DNA from 3 places in the Streptococcus gingivalis genome. Region 3 is predicted to be linked to each of the others. Evidence: predicted binding sites of a transcription regulator. Region 3 holds the regulator's gene; each other region holds the start of a gene.

Region 1 (7,536 bases), 640 kb from region 3:
TTTACCAAGATGCTTTGAACGATCTTCTTCCAGTAGCGTACGAAGCAGCTGTTAAAGAAGCTGGAATCGAAGTTGTAGCACAACCAACTTTCGATGTTGTATCTATGGAAAAAGGTCAAGACTGGACATTGACAGCAGCTGTTGTCACAAAACCTGAAGTAAAATTGGGTGCTTACAAAGACCTTGAAGTGTCAGTAGAAGTTTCTAAAGAAGTAACAGACGCTGATGTGGATGCTCGTATCGAACGCGAACGCAACAACTTGGCTGAATTGGTTGTTAAAGAAGGTGCTGCAGCAGAAGGTGACACTGTTGTGATCGACTTCGTAGGTTCTATCGACGGTGTTGAATTCGACGGTGGTAAAGGTGACAACTTCTCACTTGGACTTGGTTCAGGTCAATTCATCCCAGGTTTCGAAGACCAATTGGTTGGACACTCTGCTGGTGAAACAGTTGATGTGATCGTAACATTCCCAGAAGACTACCAAGCAGCTGACCTTGCAGGTAAAGAAGCGAAATTCGTGACAACTATCCACGAAGTAAAAGCAAAAGAAGTACCAGCTCTTGACGATGAATTGGCAAAAGACATCGACGAAGAAGTTGAAACTCTTGACGAATTGAAAGAAAAATACCGCAAAGAATTGGCAGCAGCTAAAGAAGAAGCATACAACGATGCAGTAGAAGCAGCAGCAATCGATCTTGCAGTTGAAAACGCTGAAATCGTTGACCTTCCAGAAGAGATGATCCACGAAGAAGTACACCGTTCAATCAACGAGTTCCTTGGAAACATGCAACGTCAAGGTATCTCACCTGAAATGTACTTCCAAATCACTGGAACAACTCAAGAAGATCTTCACAAACAATACGAAGCAGAAGCTGAAAGCCGTACGAAGACAAACCTTGTGGTTGAAGCAGTAGCGAAAGCAGAAGGCTTCGAAGCAACTGAAGAAGAAATCAACGCTGAAATCGAACAATTGGCAGCAGATTACAACATGCCAGTTGAACAAGTTCGCAACCTTCTTTCACCAGAAATGTTGAAGCATGACATCACAGTGAAGAAAGCAGTGAACGTGATCACAAGCACAGCAAAAGTAAAATAATTGAGATTAAAAAGGCTGGACAACAACTGTTCAGCCTTTGATGTTTGATAGAAATAACTGTATGACGCAGTGGTTGATTGGCATCTTTGTTCGCCTTTAAGCTCCAAAGATGACCTAATCAACTGTGCGGGGGTGGGAAAACGAACTCTTTTTAACTAGTCGGAGTTCTTTCCCACTCCCTTTTCTGATTTCATGGAGAATCCTGGAATTTTCCTTTGACGAAAGGGGAAATTTATCGTACAATAGAGTGTAACGATAAAATGCGTGATAGATTTAGTGACGAGAAGTTTTCAATCTATCATTGAGGATAGGATGAGGTTTAAGACCGGATCCTTCTCCATTTAGGAAATGAAACATAAGGAGATTTACCCTTGGAATTAGAAGTATTTGCTGGACAAGAAAAAAGTGAACTTTCTATGATTGAAGTGGCGCGTGCGATTTTAGAATTACGCGGACGTGACCATGAAATGTACTTTAGCGATCTTGTAAATGAAATTCAAAATTACCTTGAAAAATCAAACAGCGAGATCCGTGAAGCTCTTCCATTGTTCTACACAGAATTGAATGTCGATGGAAGCTTTATCCCACTTGGAGATAACAAATGGGGTCTTCGTTCATGGTATGCCATCGATGAAGTTGACGAAGAAATCATCGCTCTTGAAGAAACAGACGAAGATGAAACTCCCAAGAAACGGAAGAAAAAACGTGTCAATGCCTTCATGGATGGAGACGAAGATGCGATCGACTACAACGACGATGATCCAGAAGATGAAGAAGTTTACGAAGCAGATCCAGCTCTTTCATATGATGAAGAAAATCCAGATGATGAAAAGAGTGAAGTCGAAGCTTACGATGCTGAAATCAATGAAATCGTACCAGATGATTTGGGTGAGGAAGTTGAATTAAGCGAAGAAGACGACGAAGAAGAGGATTCTGAAGACGAGGAAGAAGAATAAATCATAAGAAGAGGCTGGGACAAAAGTCCTAGCCTCTCAATTGTTTTTGGATTGTCGAGCAAGACGCAGTGGTTGCGTGGGCTCTACTACGCTGATTTCATCAGCTTTTACAACCCTACTCAACTGTGCGGAGGTGGGACGACGAAATCTAATTCTAACGAATTACCGATTTCTGTCCCACTCTCTTTTTGTTTGCATTGAAAAAAGTGGCGAAATGGTGTATGATAAACGTGTAAGCTTTCCTAGTAGGAGGTGTTCAGATGGACTTTCGTTTAGATCAAAGTTTAGTAGCTCTTGGTATTGATACGGTTGTGGTCGGAATTGCTAGAAATGTGGATCCTCAAGCAGTTTTGCCCCCTTCTTTTCTTGAAAAGAAAAAAGAGCTTGAACAATGGGCGCTTCAGTGTCAGACAGAAGAAGTAGTGGCATCTCCTGTCATTAAAGGGTATACAGACCTTTTGCAAAAAGTAGGGCGTAGCATCAAGAAAAATCCACCAACAGTCCTAGCTCTTATCCGAAACATCCAGCATCGAGGAGCTCTTCCTCAGATCAATAGCATCATCGATATCTATAATGTCGAATCGCTGAAGTCTTTTCTCGCGATCGGAGGACATGACCTAGATAAGATTGAGGGACCGATTGAATTTACAGTGAGTCAAAGAGACGAACTATTTCTCCCTATCCTTTCTAGTGAAAAACATGTCGCACCGACAGATCCTGTCTACCGGGATCAAAAAGGAGTTCTGGCTTGGTTGGATGTACGCGATAGTGACCATTACAAATTTGAGGAGACTACGCAAAACGCCCTCTTTGTCATCCAAGGAAATACCGAGACGTCAGTCGAGATGCGTTTAGAAGCGCTAGAACGAATCCACAAGGACCTTGCTCTTTGCATGCCTCAGCTTCAATTTGAGAAATTTCTCGTCACACAAAATGGAGTGGAAAAGGTCGTGTAAACAGCGAAAATCATTTTCATGAAATTTTCAATTTGACAAAGTAATCCATTTGCGGTAAGATATTGTTCGGGCACCTCATTTTGAGGTCGGAGCTCCCTAAAGATTAGGGAGCTATTTTTGTTTTTTCTGCAAAGAGGAATGGCCTCTACAACATTAGAAGAAGAGGAAAGCACATGTCAACAAAATATATTTTTGTCACGGGTGGTGTCGTATCATCCATCGGGAAAGGGATTGTCGCAGCAAGTCTTGGTCGCTTGCTCAAAAATCGTGGATTGAAAGTGACGATCCAAAAATTTGACCCTTATATCAATATTGACCCAGGGACGATGAGCCCTTACCAACACGGGGAAGTATTTGTCACAGATGATGGCGCAGAGACAGACTTGGACCTTGGTCACTATGAACGCTTCATTGATATCAATCTGAATAAGTACTCAAATGTGACGACAGGGAAAATTTATAGCGAAGTCCTTCGCAAGGAACGTCGCGGAGAATACTTGGGAGCGACTGTACAGGTGATTCCTCATATTACAGATGCCTTGAAAGAAAAGATCAAACGAGCAGCGACGACGACGGATTCAGATGTCATCATCACAGAAGTCGGAGGAACAGTTGGAGATATTGAGTCCCTTCCATTCCTTGAAGCTCTTCGTCAAATGAAGGCAGATGTCGGTGCTGAAAATGTTATGTATATCCACACCACCCTTCTTCCTTACTTGAAAGCTGCGGGAGAAATGAAAACCAAGCCGACGCAACACTCTGTGAAAGAACTTCGTGGTCTTGGGATTCAACCAAATATGTTGGTCATCCGTACAGAAAAGCCAGCTGGTCAAGGAATTAAGAACAAGTTGGCTCAATTCTGTGATGTGGCACCAGAAGCTGTCATCGAGTCACTTGATGTGGAGCACTTGTACCAAATCCCATTGAACTTGCAAGCACAAAATATGGACCAAATCGTTTGTGACCATTTGAAATTGGATGTTCCTGCAGCAGATATGACAGAATGGTCTGCGATGGTCGACAAGGTCATGAACCTCAAGAAGCAGGTCAAGATTTCCTTGGTTGGAAAATACGTAGAATTGCAAGATGCCTACATTTCTGTCGTTGAGGCCTTGAAGCACTCAGGGTACGCCAACGATGCAGAAGTCAAGATTAATTGGGTCAATGCCAATGATGTGACAGCTGAAAATGTGGCAGAACTCCTTGGAGATGCGGATGGAATCATCGTCCCAGGTGGTTTTGGTCAACGGGGAACAGAAGGAAAAATTCAAGCCATCAAGTATGCGCGTGAACAGGACGTCCCAATGTTGGGTGTCTGCTTGGGTATGCAGTTAACCTGTATCGAATTTGCCCGTCACGTTTTAGGCTTGGAAGGGGCCAATTCATCCGAATTGGATCCAGAAACCAAGTATCCGATTATCGATATCATGCGAGACCAAATCGATGTGGAAGATATGGGAGGAACGCTCCGTCTCGGTCTTTACCCATCTAAACTCAAACGAGGCTCAAAAGCAGCTGCTGCCTATGACCATCAAGAAGTGGTACAACGTCGCCACCGTCACCGTTATGAGTTTAACAATGCTTTCCGTGAACAGTTCGAAGAAGCAGGATTTGTCTTCTCAGGTGTTTCACCAGACAACCGTTTGGTCGAAATCGTTGAAATCCCAGAAAACAAATTCTTTGTCGCTTGCCAATACCACCCAGAATTGTCAAGCCGTCCAAACCGCCCAGAAGGACTTTACACAGCCTTTATCACAGCGGCAGTTGAAAACCACGATAGCAAATAAAAATCAAGGCTGGGCAATAAGTGTCCAGCCTTTGGACTATAATAGTAATAACTACATGACGCAGTGGTTGATTGGCATCTTTGTTCGCTTTTCAAGCTCCAAAGATGACCTAATCAACTGTGCGGGGGTGGGAAGACGAACTCTTTTTAATTAGTCGGAGTTCTTTCCCACTCCCTTTTGTGAAAAAATGACAAACTCTGAAAAAAGTTTGAAAAAAATCTTGACAAAAAAGTCGTTGATTGATATACTAGTAAAGTACTCAATCGCGGGGATGGCGGAATTGGCAGACGCGCAGGACTAAGGATCCTGTGACCGCTTTAGGTCGTGAGGGTTCAAGTCCCTCTCTCCGCATCGGATCAAGATAGCTTCGGCTATCTTTTTTTGTTTTCAAATCTCTTTGTGGTAGAATAGGTGTGAGATGAGGTGAGAACATGAAGAAGAAGTATCTGGTTTTGGTCGATGGTCTCTTTGCACTATTGGGAAGTGCCATTAATTTTTTCGGTCCTATCCTGATTTTAGCGATGGGGATAGGCGCATACAAGGATACTTTTAGATATTTTATCGCCTTAAACATATGGAATGTTTTCATTTTTTTAGTGGCGATTGCTTCTAAGTATCTGCTCAGAGAAGAGAAAAGGATGAAAAGATGGATTCCCAATCTCTTTCTGATAGCAGGCTTTATTCTCTTTCTTGCCTCAATCCTTGCTGTGTGTGAGAATATTCCCTTTCTTGAGGAATTGCTAAACGGACTTCTTGGAAAAATGTTTACCGACAGTCAGTTATTTGCTGCTTATTTCTATTCTCAATGGGTTGTAGCAGCACTCCTTGTGATCTGCGGGATCGCCTTTCTCCTTTCGCTAAAAAATTTTAAAGAAGAGAATTGAGAGTGGGACAGAAATCGGTAATTCGTTAGAATTCGATTTCGTCGTCCCACCTCCGCACAGTTGAGTAGGGCTGTAAAAGCTGATGAAATCAGCGTAGTAGAGCCCACTCAACCACTGCGTCTTGCTAGACAATCCAAAAATAATTAAGAGGCTAGGATTTCTGTTCCACTCTCTTTTACTTATTTGCTAGGATGAAAGCCTTAGGAGATAGGAGATTCCGCCCTATTTATCATAAGAAAGTGCTTAAAGACACAGGAAAAGCTAGCAATTTCATCTAAAAAGTGATAAAATAAACAATGTAAGTGGGATCAATCCCACAAAAATTTATAGGAGGCCTATTACACATGGCAATCGTTTCAGCAGAAAAATTTGTCCAAGCAGCTCGTGACAATGGTTATGCAGTTGGTGGATTTAACACAAACAACCTTGAGTGGACTCAAGCTATCTTGCGTGCAGCAGAAGCTAAGAAAGCTCCAGTACTTATCCAAACTTCTATGGGTGCTGCTAAATACATGGGTGGTTACAAAGTATGTAAAGCCCTTATTGAAAACCTTGTAGAATCAATGGGTATCACTGTACCAGTTGCTATTCACCTTGACCATGGTCACTACGACGATGCTCTTGAATGTATTGAAGCTGGTTACACTTCAATCATGTTTGACGGTTCACACCTTCCAGTTGAAGAAAACCTTAAATTGGCGAAAGATGTCGTTGAAAAAGCTCATGCTAAAGGTATCTCAGTAGAAGCTGAAGTTGGTACTATCGGTGGTGAAGAAGACGGTATCATCGGTGACGGTGAATTGGCACCAATCGAAGATGCTAAAGCAATGGTTGCTACAGGAATCGACTTCTTGGCTGCAGGTATCGGTAACATCCACGGTCCTTACCCAGCAAACTGGAAAGGTCTTCACCTTGACCACTTGCAAAAATTGACTGAAGCTGTTCCAGGATTCCCAATCGTATTGCACGGTGGATCAGGTATCCCTGACGATCAAATCCAAGCAGCGATCAAACTTGGTGTTGCAAAAGTTAACGTGAACACTGAATGCCAAATCGCATTTGCAAATGCTACTCGTCAATTCGTACGTGAATACGATGCAAACGAAGCAGAATACGATAAGAAGAAACTCTTCGACCCACGTAAATTCTTGAAACCAGGTTTCGAAGCAATTACAGCAGCTGTTGAAGAACGTATCGACGTATTCGGTTCAGAAGGCAAAGCTTAATTGAAAACAGGAAAGCAAGGTCCCGTGTGGATCTTGTTTTTTTGTATGGGAAAAGTTGCTTCCGGGATTTAATTTTTGTACAATATGCCTATGAAAAAATTTAAACAGTTTAGCTGGATCGTTTGTAGCTTTCTCCTGCTCTTTTTAGGTGCTACATTTGTTTTTCATCAATTTAGTTTACGAAATGAAAGTAAGCTTCTAACACCCATTGGTAAACAAGTTACAGTCAATGGACATCGAATGAATGTCTCTGTTAAAGGAGAAGGATCTGAAACAATCGTTTTTCTTTCCAGTGCAGGTATCGCCTCTCCTATTTTAGACTTTAAGAATCTATCAGATTCCCTATCCAAAAAATACAAAGTTGTTGTCGTGGAGCGAGCAGGATATGGTTTTAGTGAAGATAGTGATCGTTCAAGAGATGTGATGGAGGTCCTTTCTGAGACCCGTCAAGCTTTGGCGCAAGCTCATGTTTCAGGTCCTTATGTGATTCTTTCTCATTCAATGGCTAGTCTTGAAAGTCTGGCTTGGCAGGAAAAGTATCCTGATGAAGTGAAAGCCTTGGTTGGTCTGGATTGGGCATTACCAGCAAGTTATGAGGATTTAAAGGATAATCAGGCCTTGCTTACTGTG
Region 2 (7,536 bases), 130 kb from region 3:
CCATTGTCTGGCAGTCTCGCCAAACTGCTCCTTTAGCTGAACAGCTTAAGAGCCAAGGGTATGTCGAAAAATTCCACCAAAAAACAGGTTTGGTCATTGATGCCTACTTCTCAGCAACTAAGATTCGCTGGATCTTGGACCATGTAGAAGGAGCACAAGAACGGGCTGAAAAAGGAGAATTGCTTTTCGGAACCATCGATACTTGGTTGGTTTGGAAGTTGACAGACGGAGCTTCTCACGTAACAGACTATTCAAATGCTGCTCGTACCATGCTCTACAATATTAAAGACCTAAAATGGGATGATGAGATTTTGGAAGTCCTCAATATTCCTAAGGCTATGCTTCCAGAAGTGCGTTCAAACTCTGAAATCTATGGAAAAACAGCTCCTTTCCATTTCTACGGTGGAGAAGTTCCTATCTCAGGTATGGCGGGTGACCAACAAGCAGCCCTCTTTGGACAGTTGGCCTTTGAACCAGGTATGGTCAAAAATACTTACGGTACTGGATCTTTCATCATCATGAATACAGGTGAAGAGATGCAGTTATCTGAAAATAACTTGTTAACTACCATTGGATATGGAATTAACGGGAAAGTATACTATGCCTTAGAAGGATCCATCTTTATCGCGGGTAGTGCCATTCAATGGCTTCGTGATGGTCTTCGTATGGTGGAAAACTCACCTGAATCTGAAAAATATGCGCGTGATTCTCACAACAATGATGAAGTTTATGTGGTACCGGCCTTCACAGGTCTAGGAGCACCATACTGGAATCAAAATGCTCGTGGTTCTGTCTTTGGCTTGACTCGTGGAACAACCAAAGAAGACTTTATTAAGGCGACTCTTCAATCCATTGCTTACCAAGTACGGGATATCATCGATACTATGCAGGTTGATGCTAAGACGGCTATTCAAGTCCTTAAAGTGGACGGTGGAGCAGCTATGAATAACTTCTTGATGCAGTTCCAAGCGGATATTCTTGGTATTGATATCGCTCGTGCTAAAAACTTGGAAACAACAGCTTTGGGGGCAGCCTTCCTTGCTGGCCTGTCAGTCGGCTACTGGAAAGACCTAGATGAATTGAAAGAACTCAATGCAACTAGTGAACTCTTCGAGCCTTCTATGAACGAATCTCGTAAAGAACAACTCTACAAGGGATGGAAGAAAGCTGTTAAAGCTACCCAACTCTTTGCAGAAATTGAAGACTAGTCAAGACTTCAGTAGGATAGAAAGTGAAGAATTATGGAATTTTCAAAGAAAACTCGTGAATTATCGATTAAGAAAATGCAAGAACGCACCCTGGATCTTTTGATTATCGGGGGAGGGATCACAGGTGCTGGGGTAGCCTTGCAGGCAGCAGCAAGTGGTCTTGAAACAGGTTTGATTGAAATGCAGGACTTTGCGGAAGGGACATCAAGCCGTTCAACAAAATTGGTCCACGGTGGACTTCGTTACCTCAAACAATTTGACGTAGAAGTGGTATCAGATACGGTATCAGAACGTGCAGTAGTGCAACAAATTGCTCCTCATATTCCAAAACCAGACCCAATGCTCTTACCAGTCTATGATGAAGATGGGGCAACTTTTAGCCTCTTCCGTCTCAAGGTAGCCATGGACCTCTATGACCTCTTGGCAGGTGTCAGCAATACACCAGCAGCCAACAAGGTCTTGACCAAAGAAGAAGTGTTGGCTCGTGAGCCTGAGTTGAAACAAGAAGGTCTAGTCGGAGGTGGGGTCTACCTAGACTTCCGTAACAACGATGCTCGTTTGGTGATTGAAAATATCAAACGTGCCAACCAAGATGGGGCCCTCATTGCCAACCACGTAAAAGCAGAAGGATTCCTCTTTGATGAATCTGGTAAGATTACAGGTGTAGTGGCGCGTGATCTCTTGACTGATCAAGTCTTTGAAATCAAGGCACGATTGGTGATTAATACAACTGGTCCTTGGAGCGATAAAGTGCGTAACCTCTCAAACGATGGAGAGCAGCATTCACAAATGCGTCCAACCAAGGGTGTTCACTTGGTCGTAGATTCAAGCAAGATCAAAGTTTCTCAACCAGTCTACTTTGATACTGGTCTTGGAGATGGTCGGATGGTCTTCGTCTTGCCACGTGAAAACAAAACTTACTTCGGAACGACTGACACGGACTACACTGGCGACTTAGAGCATCCAACAGTAACTCAAGAAGATGTCGACTACTTGTTAGGAATCGTGAATAACCGCTTCCCAGAAGCTCACATCACCATCGATGATATCGAAAGTAGCTGGGCTGGTCTTCGTCCGTTGATCTCAGGAAACAGTGCTTCTGACTACAATGGTGGAAACAACGGCACTATCAGTGATGAAAGCTTTAATGCTTTGATTGCAACAGTTGAAGGCTATCTTTCTAAAGAAAAATCGCGTGAAGATGTTGAATCAGCAATCAGCCACTTGGAAGGCAGCACTTCTGAAAAACATTTGGATCCATCTGCTGTTTCTCGTGGATCAAGCTTAGACCGCGATGACAATGGTCTTTTGACCCTGGCTGGTGGGAAGATTACAGACTACCGCAAGATGGCTGAAGGAGCGATGGAGCGTGTCTTGACCATTCTCAAGGAAGAATTTGACCGTCAGTTCAAATTGATCAACTCTAAGACCTATCCAGTATCAGGTGGAGAAATTAACCCAACGAACGTGGATTCTGAAATCGAAGCCTTTGCTCAACTTGGCGTATCTCGTGGCTTGGATAGCAAGGAAGCTCACTACCTAGCTAACCTATACGGTTCTAATGCACCTAAGGTCTTCGCCCTCGCTCATAGCGTGGAACAAGCACCTGGATTGAGCCTAGCAGATACCTTATCACTTCACTATGCAATGCGCAATGAATTGGCACTTAGCCCAGTTGACTTCCTTCTTCGTCGGACGAACCACATGCTCTTCATGCGAGATAGCTTAGATGCAATTGTCGAACCTGTTTTGGATGAAATGGGACGCTTCTATGAATGGTCAGAAGAAGAAAAAGCTGGCTACCGTCAAGACTTGCAAGTCGCTTTGGAAAACAATGACTTGGCAGCATTAAAAAATTAAGAAAAACAAAAAGGGGTTGGAAAGAAGAATATCTGACCGGCCCCTCTTTATAATGGAGAAATAAATCATATGAAAGAATTATTTGGTGAATTTTTAGGGACCTTAATCCTGATTCTTTTGGGAAATGGGGTTGTAGCAGGAGTGGTTCTTCCGAAAACGAAGAGCCATAACTCAGGTTGGATCGTCATTACTCTTGGTTGGGGGATTGCAGTTGCAGTGGCAGCCTTTATCTCTGGCAAGTTAAGTCCGGCACATTTGAATCCAGCGGTGACAATTGGGGTTGCTCTTAATGGTGGACTAGCTTGGGCATCTGTGATTCCTTATATCATCGCTCAATTCGCTGGAGCCATGGTAGGGCAAGTCCTTGTCTGGTTACAGTTCAAACCGCATTACCTAGCAGAAGAAAATCCTGGAAATATCCTTGCAACCTTCAGTACAGGTCCAGCTATCAAAGACACTACTTCCAATCTAATCAGTGAAATCCTTGGAACCTTTGTTTTGCTATTGACCATCTTTGCACTTGGTCTTTATGACCTTCAAGCAGGACTTGGTACTTTTGCCGTTGGTACCTTGATTGCAGGGATTTGTTTGTCTCTCGGTGGAACTACAGGCTGCGCTCTCAACCCAGCTCGTGACCTAGGACCTCGTATCATGCACAGCCTCCTTCCTATTCCTAACAAAGGAGATGGTGACTGGGGTTACGCTTGGATCCCAGTAGTTGGTCCAATCATCGGTGCAGTACTTGCAGTAGCAGTCTTTAAAATGTTTTAAAAAATGAAAGAGGCTGGGACAAAAGTCCTAGCCTCTCAATTGTCTTTGGATTATCGAGCAAGACGCAGTGGTTGAGTGGGCTCTACCACGCTGATTTCATCAGCTTTTACAGCCCTACTCAACTGTGAGGAGGTGGGACGACGAAATCGAATTCTAACGAATTACCGATTTCTGTCCCACTCTCTTTTAAAATACTGTATCAGATAAAGAGAGCTTTGTACGTTCTAACTTAAAACAAGCTATAAGAAATGTAAAACGCAATAAAGAAAATAATGATCGCAATAATGTATTGAACTGGTTTAGGTAGGTTATTCAATTTATCCATGAATTCTTTCATTGTTAGATCTCCTTATTATTTGATTGTCTTATAATTAGTGTAGCATGAAATAAGGCCCAAAACAATAGGCAATAGGAGTGTTTTTGTCAAGATATAAAACCCTTTTCAAAATTATTATAATCAGTTAATCTATTACTAAATAAAGATAAGATAGATTGTAAAATACTTTAGAAAATAACAGGCTAGAGTTTGACACTTTTTTCACAAAGGAGTATACTGTTAGCATAGTTTTGGAAGGAACTTATGATAGATTCACCCAAAACTGACTGTCAACCTTTGCTGTTCTTCTATGAACGTTTGCTGGTATCGGGGATACCAAGGAGGAATCATATGTCTAAAGTAGCTATTGTCACAGGTGCAGGTCAAGGGATCGGTTTTGCGATTGCAAAACGATTGGTACAAGATGGCTTCAAGGTCGGAGTCTTAGACTACAATGCTGAGACAGCAGAAAAAGCAGTAGCTGAGTTATCAGCAGAGAATGCTTTTGCGGTCGTTGCTGATGTCTCCAAACAAGCTGAAGTGGCTGCAGCTTTCCAAAAAGTTGTGGATCATTTCGGAGATTTAAATGTTGTCGTTAACAACGCTGGTGTTGCTCCAACTACACCACTTGATACGATTACAGAAGAACAATTTGAACGCACTTTTGCCATCAACGTTGGTGGTGTCATCTGGGGTGCTCAAGCTGCACAAGCTCAATTCAAGGCGCTTGGCCATGGCGGAAAAATCATCAATGCAACTTCACAAGCAGGTGTTGTAGGTAACCCTAACTTGACTGTCTATGGTGGTACTAAGTTTGCAGTTCGTGGTATCACTCAAACTTTGGCACGTGACTTGGCTGATTCAGGTATTACTGTCAATGCGTATGCACCTGGTATCGTTAAGACTCCAATGATGTATGATATCGCTCATGAAGTAGGTAAGAACGCAGGTAAAGATGACGAATGGGGTATGCAAACATTCGCTAAAGATATCACTTTGAAACGTCTTTCTGAACCAGAAGATGTAGCAGCAGCGGTCAGCTTCCTTGCTGGACCTGATTCAAACTACATCACAGGCCAAACCATTATCGTGGATGGTGGAATGCAGTTCCATTAAGATGAAAAAAAGAGGTGGGATCAACATCCTAACCTCTTATTTTTTATGCTATTTCGTTAATACAATGGTATCAGAAGGATCGCGATCGTCATCTTCAATAGTGAGTTGGTTACCTTCTAGTTTGTAAAATTTGAGATCATCCCCTACAGTAAGAGTATGATTGTCAGCGTGAATGGTTACAGGCTTGCTTTCTTTCTCGCCATCACTTTCAACCTCTTCCCATGTGCCAGTTGTACCAGAGAGGGTCAAAGTGATCTGATCAGTTTCATCAGTCCCTTTGTATGTACCATCAAGATTTTCACCCTGGCTAGCAGTTTGAGAATCCTTAGAGTTTGAAGCGCTTGATGCGATCTGTTGTGAACTAGCAGAGCTTGCAGGTGTTTGAGCTGTCTGGTTCGAGCAGGCTGCTAAAAGACCAAGAACTGCCAGTGAGGCAAGAGAAAGTGTGAATTTATTGGACAATGTCATAGGCTTGTCTCCTTTCTTTGATACCCAAAGTATAGCAAAGGAAGAAGGAGAACTCAATGAAAATGACTTTTCTGAAAGAGAATGAATCCCTCAGTTAGCATGAAAACATTAGAAGATGTAGTTTCTGACACGATTAGAATAAGAATGGCGAAAAAATGTAACCGTTTTCGGTTGACATTCTATCTGCTAATTAGTATAATGGGTGTGGAATAATATAAAAGGCAATGAGGCCTATGATTGCAATGGCGCAACCGTTTCAAATCATAGGTCCTTTATTGCCTTTTTTCTAATTAAATTTTATTTTGGAGGTTTTCTTATGAAGAAACATCGTCTCTTTTTCGTTTGTGGTTTAGCCTTATTTATGGTTGGGTGCCAGGCTTCTCAGTCATCCAAAACAACAGAGCCTAGTAAAGCTAAACAAGAAACAAGTGTTTCTAAGGAAGATCAAGTACTCAATCGTGGTCAGTGGGAGGATAAGCTATATAAGAAATTAAGCAATGTCATTAAAGATAATGGTAAATCTAGCTCTAAATATGATGAATCAGCAAAACCATATGCTGTATTTGACTGGGATAACACAACCGTCATCAATGATATCGGTGAAGCAACCTTCACTTATCAGATCGAAAACTTGGAATTTAAGATGACACCGGAAGAGTTAGATAAGGCTATTCGTACAAATATCCCAGAGGATAACTTTAAAGAAGATCATAACAATAAACAAGGAAATCCTGTCAACATTGATAAGATTGCTAAGGATATCGTTTCTGATTATACTGTTCTTTATAACGAATACAAAGGTTTCAAGGGGACTAAGAGTCTTGATGAAGTGAAACAATTAGACGAATATAAAGATTTCAGTGCTAAATTACGTTATCTTTACGAAGCAATTGGTGGAACTTTCAGTTCAGATATTTCTTATCCATGGGTTACCTACTTATTTACAGGTATGACTTCAGAAGAAGTTCAAGCCTTATCTGAAAAATCAATTGAACGTGCCTTAAAAGAAGATTTAGTTTATGAAACTTGGGTGAGCCCAGAAAGCTTGAAGGGTGAAGCTGGTCAAGTAGAAATCAAATTTAAACGTGGTGTTCGCGCAGTAAAAGAGATGCAAAATCTTTATAAGACACTACAAGATAATGGCATAGATGTTTATGTTGTTTCTGCTTCATTCCGAGATGTTGTTGTTCCTTTTGCTACTAAGGAAAAATTTGGATATAATATTACTGAAGACCATGTCTATGGAATGGAACTTGTTAAAAATGATTCTGGTGTCATTCAATCAGAATACAATAACGACTACTTCCAAACACAAGGTGAAGGAAAAACAAAAACAATCAAGAAGTTCATTGCAGATAAACATGGGAACCAAGATCCTATTCTAATTGCTGGAGATAGTAATGGGGACTATGCAATGTTGAAAGATTTTGAAGGATTACAGATGGGAATCATCTTTAACCTATTACGGGATCCATCTAAAGGAATTGGCTTACTTTCACAGACTGCAGTAGATACATATGATAGCAAAGATGCCAAATACTTCTTACAAGGTCGTGATGAAAACAAAGGTGTTTTAGTTAAGAGTAGAGAAACAATCAAGTTGGGAACTGATGAGGCACAATTAATTAAAAAATAGGGGAGATTTATGAAGAAAATCATGTTTGTTGGTTCAGTGGGAGTGGGTAAAACAACGCTAACCCAACGATTAAAAGGATTAGATATTGAGTATTTTAAAACGCAGGCTGTTCAATTTCACGATAGTATTATTGATACGCCAGGGGAATTTTTACAACACAG
Region 3 (7,536 bases):
AGGCCGATCCATGGGTTTTAGGGTTTCGAACCCTTCTTCTGCTGGAATGTCAATGACCAAGCGATCCCCAATATCCAACAAATAAATCGCATTCTCCGGACGTCCATTGACAAGGATTTGGCCACCACGAAACTTAATCTTTGCTAAGAGGCCCTTAGAAACCTCGTGTTTTTTCAGAAAGGTCTTGACCTTGACATGCTCATCGACAATGAATTCAAATCTCATTCTCTATCATCTCCGATAAAGGCATCCTTGACCCGATTCCAGAAACTGGTATGACTGGAGCTTGCCACGAAATTAATCTTATGGTTGTCGATCTGGTATTCTACCTTTGCAATGTTGCGATAGGAATAGGTTGAATTGTCGACAGAGATAATGTGGAAGCCAGGACGCGTCGGTGTAATCTCGATCTTATCCTTTTTAGGGACAATGACAGAAGAACCCAAGGTACGATAAACACGGTTGTTGAGACTAGCAATTTCCGCAATCTGCAGCGCCTCAATAGTTGGGTGAAGTACTGCTCCTCCCAAGGATTTGTTGTAAGCCGTACTTCCTGTAGGAGTCGAAACAGTAATGCCGTCTCCTCTAAAGCGCTCAAAATCAACCCCATTGATGGTAAGATCGGCAACCATGGTCCGGTCGCTTCTCTTAATTGTCGCTTCGTTCAAGGCTCTCATGGTACGGGTTTCCCCATTGTCGAAAGTGATCTTGACATTCAAAATGGGGTAGGAAACCTTAGCTCCAGTATCATATTTTAAGTTCTCAACCAGCTTATCGATTTCACTGTCTAAGTAATCTGTATAAAATCCTAAGTGTCCGGTATGGACGCCAACAAATCGTACCCGATCCAACTGGTGTTCATACTTGTGAAAGGCCGATAGCAACATCCCATCACCACCAATTGAAATCACAATATCCGGATGCTTCTCCGTCAAAATAAAATTATTTTTCCTAAGCTTGTAGCGCAACTGCTGAAAAACCTCTTCACTTTGACGCTTGCGATTGCGAATAATGGATACTTTTTTACCTGTAGTCTTCATCTGTGTCATCACTATTTCCAACGCCATCATTTAACTTACGATGAAGTGGATCAAACAGGGCTTGAGCCTCCTGAATCGCATCCCGAATTGCCCCCATCTCTTCATCCAAGAGATAGGCCAGGTTTGCTGTCGTCTCTAAGCGTTTTTTGATCTCGTCTGGAAAGTCTCCTTTATATTTATAATTGAGCGAGTGTTCAATCGTTGCCCAAAAATTCATGGACAAGGTCCGAATTTGAATCTCTGCTAAGATTGTTTCATTTCCATCAATGGTGTCGACTGGATACTCCACCACGACGTGGTAACTCCGGTAGCCACTTGATTTCTTGTGGCGAATGTAATCTCGCTCTTGGACCACGCGCATATCCTGCCGTTGTCTCAGAACCTCTAGGATCTCTTCGACATCGTCTACGAACTGGACCATGATGCGAAGACCAGCAATATCTTGCATGTCCTGTGCCAGATTTTCTTCAGAAATATTTCTTCGGATCATCTTTTCTCGGATGCTCTCAATCGGCTTAACACGACCTGTCACAAACTCGATTGGAGAATGCTTTTGTTGCTTACGATATTGCTTTCGAATCCCACGCAGTTTGATTTTTAATTCCCCAACTGCTTGGATATAAGGATCTAAGAAGTTTTCCCAATCAATTGTCATCCTACCACCTTGTAATCTGAACCATTTTTGTATACAATAAACACATCTCTTATTATATCATGAATCGCTTTCGAAAAAAAGCAAAGGACTACAAAATGAACCATTTAGAAATTGAATACAAAACCTTGCTAGATAAGGAGGAATACCAATCCCTCCTTCCACTTTTTGCTGATACAGAATTGGTTGTCCAAACCAACCACTATATCGATACACCCGACCAGCTCATCCGCAAGGAAAAAATGGCCTTGCGGGTGCGTACCTTCACAGATCAGGCGGAATTGACCCTCAAAGTTCCTGAAACAGTTGGCCATTTCGAGTACAATCAAGCACTCAGCCCAGAAGAAACCAAGGAGATTCTTCAACAACAACAGTTTCCTGATGGAGAAATCAAAAACCTCTTGGAGTCAAAAGGAATCCCAGTTGAACAACTTGCTGTCTGGGGAAGCCTGACAACAGAACGATTCGAAAAAGAAACAGCTGCAGGCTTGGTGGCACTAGACCACAGTCTCTATCTAGACACTGAAGATTATGAGTTGGAAATTGAGGTGGAAACTGCTGAACAGGAAGAAAATTTTCATCAGTTCATTTCAGACCATGGAATCGTCTACAAAGCAGCAAAAAATAAAATCGCTAGATTAGCTGAAAGATTGTAAAAAAGCTGAAATTATCGCAAATTTTTGCTAAAATAGTGCTAAGATCAAAAATCTAAATGAGGTTGGAATCACATGTCAGATAAAAAAAATATGAAGCTCTTCTCTCTCAATTCAAACCCAGAGATTGCGCAAAAAATCGCGGATCATGCTGGGGTTCCGCTTGGGAAAATTTCATCCCGTCAGTTTTCAGATGGTGAAATCCAAGTCAATATTGAGGAAAGTGTTCGTGGATATGATATTTATATCATTCAATCAACCAGTTTTCCTGTTAACAATCACTTGATGGAATTGTTAATCATGGTGGATGCTTGCCAACGGGCTAGCGCAAACACCGTCAATGTGGTCATGCCTTATTTTGGCTATGCTCGCCAAGACCGAACTGCTGCTCCTCGCGAACCAATCACAGCTAAGCTCGTCGCAAACATGTTGGTCAAAGCTGGGGTGGATCGCGTCGTCACACTTGATCTCCATGCTGTTCAGGTCCAAGGTTTCTTTGATATTGCCGTGGATAACCTCTTTACCATTCCACTTTTTGCAGAGCACTACATCAACAAAGGTCTAACAGGTCCAGATGTTGTAGTCGTCAGCCCTAAAAACTCAGGTGTCAAACGGGCTCGTAGTTTAGCAGAATATCTTGATGCACCGATTGCCATCATTGATTACGAGCAAGATGATGCGAACCGTGATTATGGCTATATCATCGGGGATGTTAAAGATAAGAAAGCAATCTTGATTGACGATATCCTCAATACTGGTAAGACATTCTCAGAAGCTGCGAAAATTGTCGAACGCGAAGGGGCTACTGAAATTTATGCTGTATCAAGCCACGGCTTATTTGTTAAAGGTGCTGTTGAATTATTAGATCAAGCTCCGATCAAAGAAATCTTAGTAACCGATTCTGTTGCTCCAAATGGACCAACACCAAAAAATATTAACTATCTGACAGCTAGCGAACTGATCGCTGAAGCTATTGTTCGCATTCAAGAAAGAAAACCTGTTAGTCCTCTATTTGCCTACCATAAGAAATAAGGTCTTAATGTGATATATTTTGATAATGCCGCAACAACTCCCCTTCTACCTGAAGTCATTGATAAAATGTCTGAAACTATGAAGACCACTTTTGGAAATCCATCGAGCCTTCATGCTCATGGACGGATGGCTAGTAAACTTCTCCGAGAATCTCGCGAGCAAATTGCTCAGTCTCTCCATACTCTTCCAAATCGTATTTTCTTCACTTCAGGTGGATCAGAAAGTAATAATACCGTTATAAAAGGCTACTGCTTGAAACACCAAGCAGATGGCAAACACATCATTACGACCGCTTTGGAACACCATGCGGTTCTTGAACCCATCGAATATCTTGTAGAACGTTTCGGATTTGAAGTTACGATCGTCCAACCAAGAGATGGACGCATTCAGGCTAGTGATATCAAGGCGGCTCTTAGACCGGATACCATTCTTGTCTCTACCATGTTTGCCAATAACGAGACAGGCGATCTTCTACCGATTAAAGAAATCGGAGAACTCTTAAAAGATCATCCAGCTGCCTTTCACGTTGATGCGGTCCAAGCAATCGGAAAGGTCCCTGTCTATCCCGAAGAGTTGGGAATTGATTTTCTCAGTGCTTCTGCCCACAAATTCCACGGACCAAAGGGAGTCGGCTTCCTTTATGCAGCCGTCCCAGATTTTGATAATCTCATCCATGGGGGGGATCAGGAAAGTAAGATGAGAGCCAGCACGGAAAATCTCATTTCTATTGTCGGGATGGCAACCGCGCTTCAGCAAGCTACACTTCATCAAGAAGAAAATTTCAACCAGGTTCAAAAACTCGGCCAAGAGCTAGTCAATGGTTTAGCAGCCTACGACTACTACGTAAATGCGAATGACGACCATATTCCATTTGTTTGGAACCTTGGCTTTCCGGGTGTCCAAAATGACGTTTTACTGATGCGACTCGATCTTGCTGGAATTTCTGTCTCTACAGGTTCTGCTTGTACCGCTGGTACAGTTCAACCCAGCCATGTCCTTGAGGCGCTATATGGAAAAGATAGCTCACGCCTAAAAGAATCCCTTCGAATTAGTTTTTCAGAACTCAATACCGTAGAGGAGGTTCAAGACTTCCTCTCAAAACTTAAAGAAATTATATCATAGGAGAACAATATGGCTTTTGAAACAAGTGTTTCATTGAAAGACTGCAAATATACCTATAGTCTACACCCAAATGTTAAAAAATATACCTTACGTGACAATACATTCGCTGTTACAAAAGTTGGAAATTACGAGTTAAATCGTTTGCTCGAAGCCGTTCCAAATAGTGGCGAAGGCTTCCTACTTAAAATCATTTTCAATAAAGATTTGACAGGTTTTAAGATCAATATTACAGACAAGTCTGGGCTTCGCCTGGTTAATATTTTTAAAAATCCAGAAAATGACATTATCCAACAAAAATTCTATTTCTTAATGGATAGTCTTGTCGAAAGAGAAATTTTCAACAAAACAGAGGCCTAATATGGTAACCCTAACTTATATCGATGCTTACCAAGTAGAACGAACGACTACTTATCCCGACCTTGCAGCCTGCATCCTAGATTTTTCAGGCTGTGTAACCCTGCCTGACTCTTACTCAATCGTATCCATTGAATACAAGGGGGAAAAGCTCCCCTATACAGGACGAGTCGATGGACTCTATGCTTTTTTGAAAAAGGTAGAACAAGCTGAAAACTAAGCTGATGCTGATGGAACTCTCCCATCGTCATCAGCTTTTTCTTTAGACAAAAATATTTTTGAAAAACCACTCTAGATAGTTGATTTTTTCACAATCTTCCTATACAATAAGAGGGAAAGGTTGTGATATTGTGAAACATGATAAAAATACTCCAATTCCACGCGCAACAGCAAAACGCTTATCGCTCTACTACCGCATTTTTAAACGCTTTAACTCTGAAAAAATAGAGCGCGCCAATTCCAAGCAAATTGCTGATGCAATTGGGATTGACTCTGCTACTGTTCGACGAGATTTCTCATATTTTGGTGAATTAGGAAGACGTGGATTTGGTTATGACGTAAAAAAACTGATGAACTTCTTTGCCGATCTCTTAAATGACAATGCCATTACCAATGTCGCTATTGTGGGGATCGGAAATATGGGAAGTGCGCTCCTCAACTATCGCTTCCATGAACGCAATAAGATGAAAATTGTCATGGCTTTTGATGTAGATGATCATGAACTGATTAATACCAAAAGTAAGGATGGGATCCCCATTTATGGGATTTCTACGATCAAAGAGAATCTCAAAAAAGAAGGCATTCAAACAGCAATTTTAACTGTCCCAAGTATTAAAGCGCAGGAAGTTGCTAGTCTTTTAGTAGACGCTGGGGTCAAGGGAATCCTTAGCTTCTCACCAGTGCATCTGACAGTCCCTAAGGATGTCGTCGTCCAATATGTCGATCTCACTAGTGAATTGCAAACACTCCTTTATTTCATGCGAAAAAACGAAGAATAAAGACTTATACATTAACAAGAAAAGAGGCTGGGACAAAAGTCCTAGCCTCTCAATTATTTTTGGATTGTCGAGCAAGACGCAGTGGTTGAGTGGGCTCTACTACGCTGATTTCATCAGCTTTTACAGCCCTACTCAACTGTGCGGAGGTGGGACGACGAAATCGAATTCTAACGAATTACCGATTTCTGTCCCACTCTCTATTTTATACCAAATAATCGGTTTCTTCACGGTAACTATAATAGTTTTCTTCAGATACAATCAAGTGATCTAATAGGGTTAAGCCCATCACTTCACAGGCCTCTAAAACTCGTTGCGTTACTTCATCATCATTTTTACTCGGAAATACGGCACCAGATGGATGATTGTGAGCCAAGATGATAGAGGTTGCCATGTGCTTCAGTGCATAATGCAGGATTTCACGTGGCTCCGCAATACTTCGATTCACGGTTCCAATAAAAATGGTCTGCTGATGAATAATTTCATTCTGCGTATTTAAATAGAGAGCAACCAGGTGCTCCTGTTTCTTATGGCCGATTTCCTGTTGAATTTTATGGGCCAATTTCTGACTGCTCATGATCTGTTCAGAACTCATTAATTCGTCTTTATGAATCCTTCGTCCAAACTCAATCACAGCCTGAAGTTCGATGGCCTTCACCCGGCCAATGCCAGAGATTTCCTGTAGCTCCTCTAGGGTTAATTGACTTAACTCCTTTAAACTATTAACTGAGCTCAAAAGACCTTGTGCAATCTCATAAACGCTTTTTTGCTTATTGCCTGTCCGTAAGAGAATGGATAACAATTCTTGGTGACTCAGCTTATCCACTCCTTCAGAAACCAAACGTTCTCTAGGAAGCAAAGATGGTTCAATAAATGATATGTCGTACATAATTTCCTCCTCACTTATTAATTCGTAATAAATGGAGAAAACGACAACCTTTCATTATTTACAGGCGATTTCTTCCTTCAAATCATCTAACACTAAGACTTCATCTTTATTAAAGCGGATCTGATAACCTGTTTGAACTTGTTCAAGCTCCTTTAAAAACTGTTGAATTTCACAGCGGAACAAGTACTCCTGGCTCTGAGGAATGGCCTCTAAAGCTTGGTAGACCTGCTCTACTTCGTAGATACCTTTCGTAATTAAACCATTTCGTGGAAAATCGTTTACTAAGAGATTATAGAAATGATGCAAGAGATGATAAATTCGCTCTTTTGTCACTATTCTACCTCCTTATCATACTCTTTCTCCTCTATTATATACTGATTTTCCCTCAATATTATGACAAATTCCTTACATAATATTACCAATCTCTTACAATTTTACAAGAATTTCTCCTAGCTTCCTACATAGAAAAAGCCCTAGCATCTCTGCCTCGGGCTTTATTTTCTTAAAGTTGCATTTGATTATAAGACTTGCTGAATGAATCCAGGATGTCTTTTGGAGCCTTGTCATAGTCAACAGAGGTTTCCAAATTCCCTTTTACAATCGTACGGTAAGTCGCTGCAGCATCCTCACAGGTCACCAAGGTGATCTCATTGACGCCTTCACGATCTTGAATAACATCTACACGGTCTGGAGTCACTGTCTCAACAGATGAGATGACATAAGTATAGATTTTTTCTTTGTCCGTGATGTAGATCTTCATACCCGCCTTGGCTTTCTCTAATGGTGAGAATAACATGGC

What was found. Region 3 encodes Rex, which represses fermentation and respiration genes when NADH is low (regulators of the CRP and FNR family bind a similar motif). Its sites were predicted from a motif close to TTGTGAANTANTTCACAA; they were not measured.
Region 1: a site for Rex is predicted at 5,960-5,977, ahead of SM122_RS05400 (class II fructose-bisphosphate aldolase). Genes of this name have one in related genera too.
Region 2: a site for Rex is predicted at 4,366-4,383, ahead of SM122_RS02835 ((S)-acetoin forming diacetyl reductase). Genes of this name have one in related genera too.

Annotation. Positions count from the first base shown of each region.
Region 1 is NZ_JAYKTO010000001.1:1,089,720-1,097,255, reverse strand. It holds gene tig (trigger factor) at 1-1,097, shown strand, start outside; gene rpoE (DNA-directed RNA polymerase subunit delta) at 1,469-2,053, shown strand; gene SM122_RS05420 (B3/B4 domain-containing protein) at 2,314-3,009, shown strand; gene SM122_RS05415 (CTP synthase) at 3,183-4,796, shown strand; tRNA gene SM122_RS05410 (tRNA-Leu) at 5,062-5,147, shown strand; gene SM122_RS05405 (hypothetical protein) at 5,228-5,680, shown strand; gene SM122_RS05400 (class II fructose-bisphosphate aldolase) at 6,025-6,906, shown strand; gene SM122_RS05395 (alpha/beta fold hydrolase) at 6,991-7,536, shown strand, end outside.
Region 2 is NZ_JAYKTO010000001.1:574,129-581,664, reverse strand. It holds gene glpK (glycerol kinase GlpK) at 1-1,208, shown strand, start outside; gene glpO (type 1 glycerol-3-phosphate oxidase) at 1,242-3,068, shown strand; gene SM122_RS02840 (MIP/aquaporin family protein) at 3,138-3,839, shown strand; gene SM122_RS02835 ((S)-acetoin forming diacetyl reductase) at 4,507-5,271, shown strand; gene SM122_RS02830 (SP_0198 family lipoprotein) at 5,320-5,739, opposite strand; gene SM122_RS02825 (haloacid dehalogenase-like hydrolase) at 6,056-7,375, shown strand; gene SM122_RS02820 (EutP/PduV family microcompartment system protein) at 7,385-7,536, shown strand, end outside.
Region 3 is NZ_JAYKTO010000001.1:446,873-454,408, forward strand. It holds gene SM122_RS02100 (RluA family pseudouridine synthase) at 1-225, opposite strand, end outside; gene SM122_RS02105 (NAD kinase) at 222-1,040, opposite strand; gene SM122_RS02110 (GTP pyrophosphokinase) at 1,024-1,695, opposite strand; gene SM122_RS02115 (CYTH domain-containing protein) at 1,791-2,348, shown strand; gene SM122_RS02120 (ribose-phosphate diphosphokinase) at 2,421-3,377, shown strand; gene SM122_RS02125 (cysteine desulfurase family protein) at 3,387-4,499, shown strand; gene SM122_RS02130 (DUF1831 domain-containing protein) at 4,509-4,856, shown strand; gene SM122_RS02135 (DUF4649 family protein) at 4,858-5,073, shown strand; gene SM122_RS02140 (redox-sensing transcriptional repressor Rex) at 5,204-5,851, shown strand; gene radC (RadC family protein) at 6,054-6,737, opposite strand; gene SM122_RS02150 (porphobilinogen deaminase) at 6,792-7,070, opposite strand; gene SM122_RS02155 (class A sortase) at 7,240-7,536, opposite strand, start outside.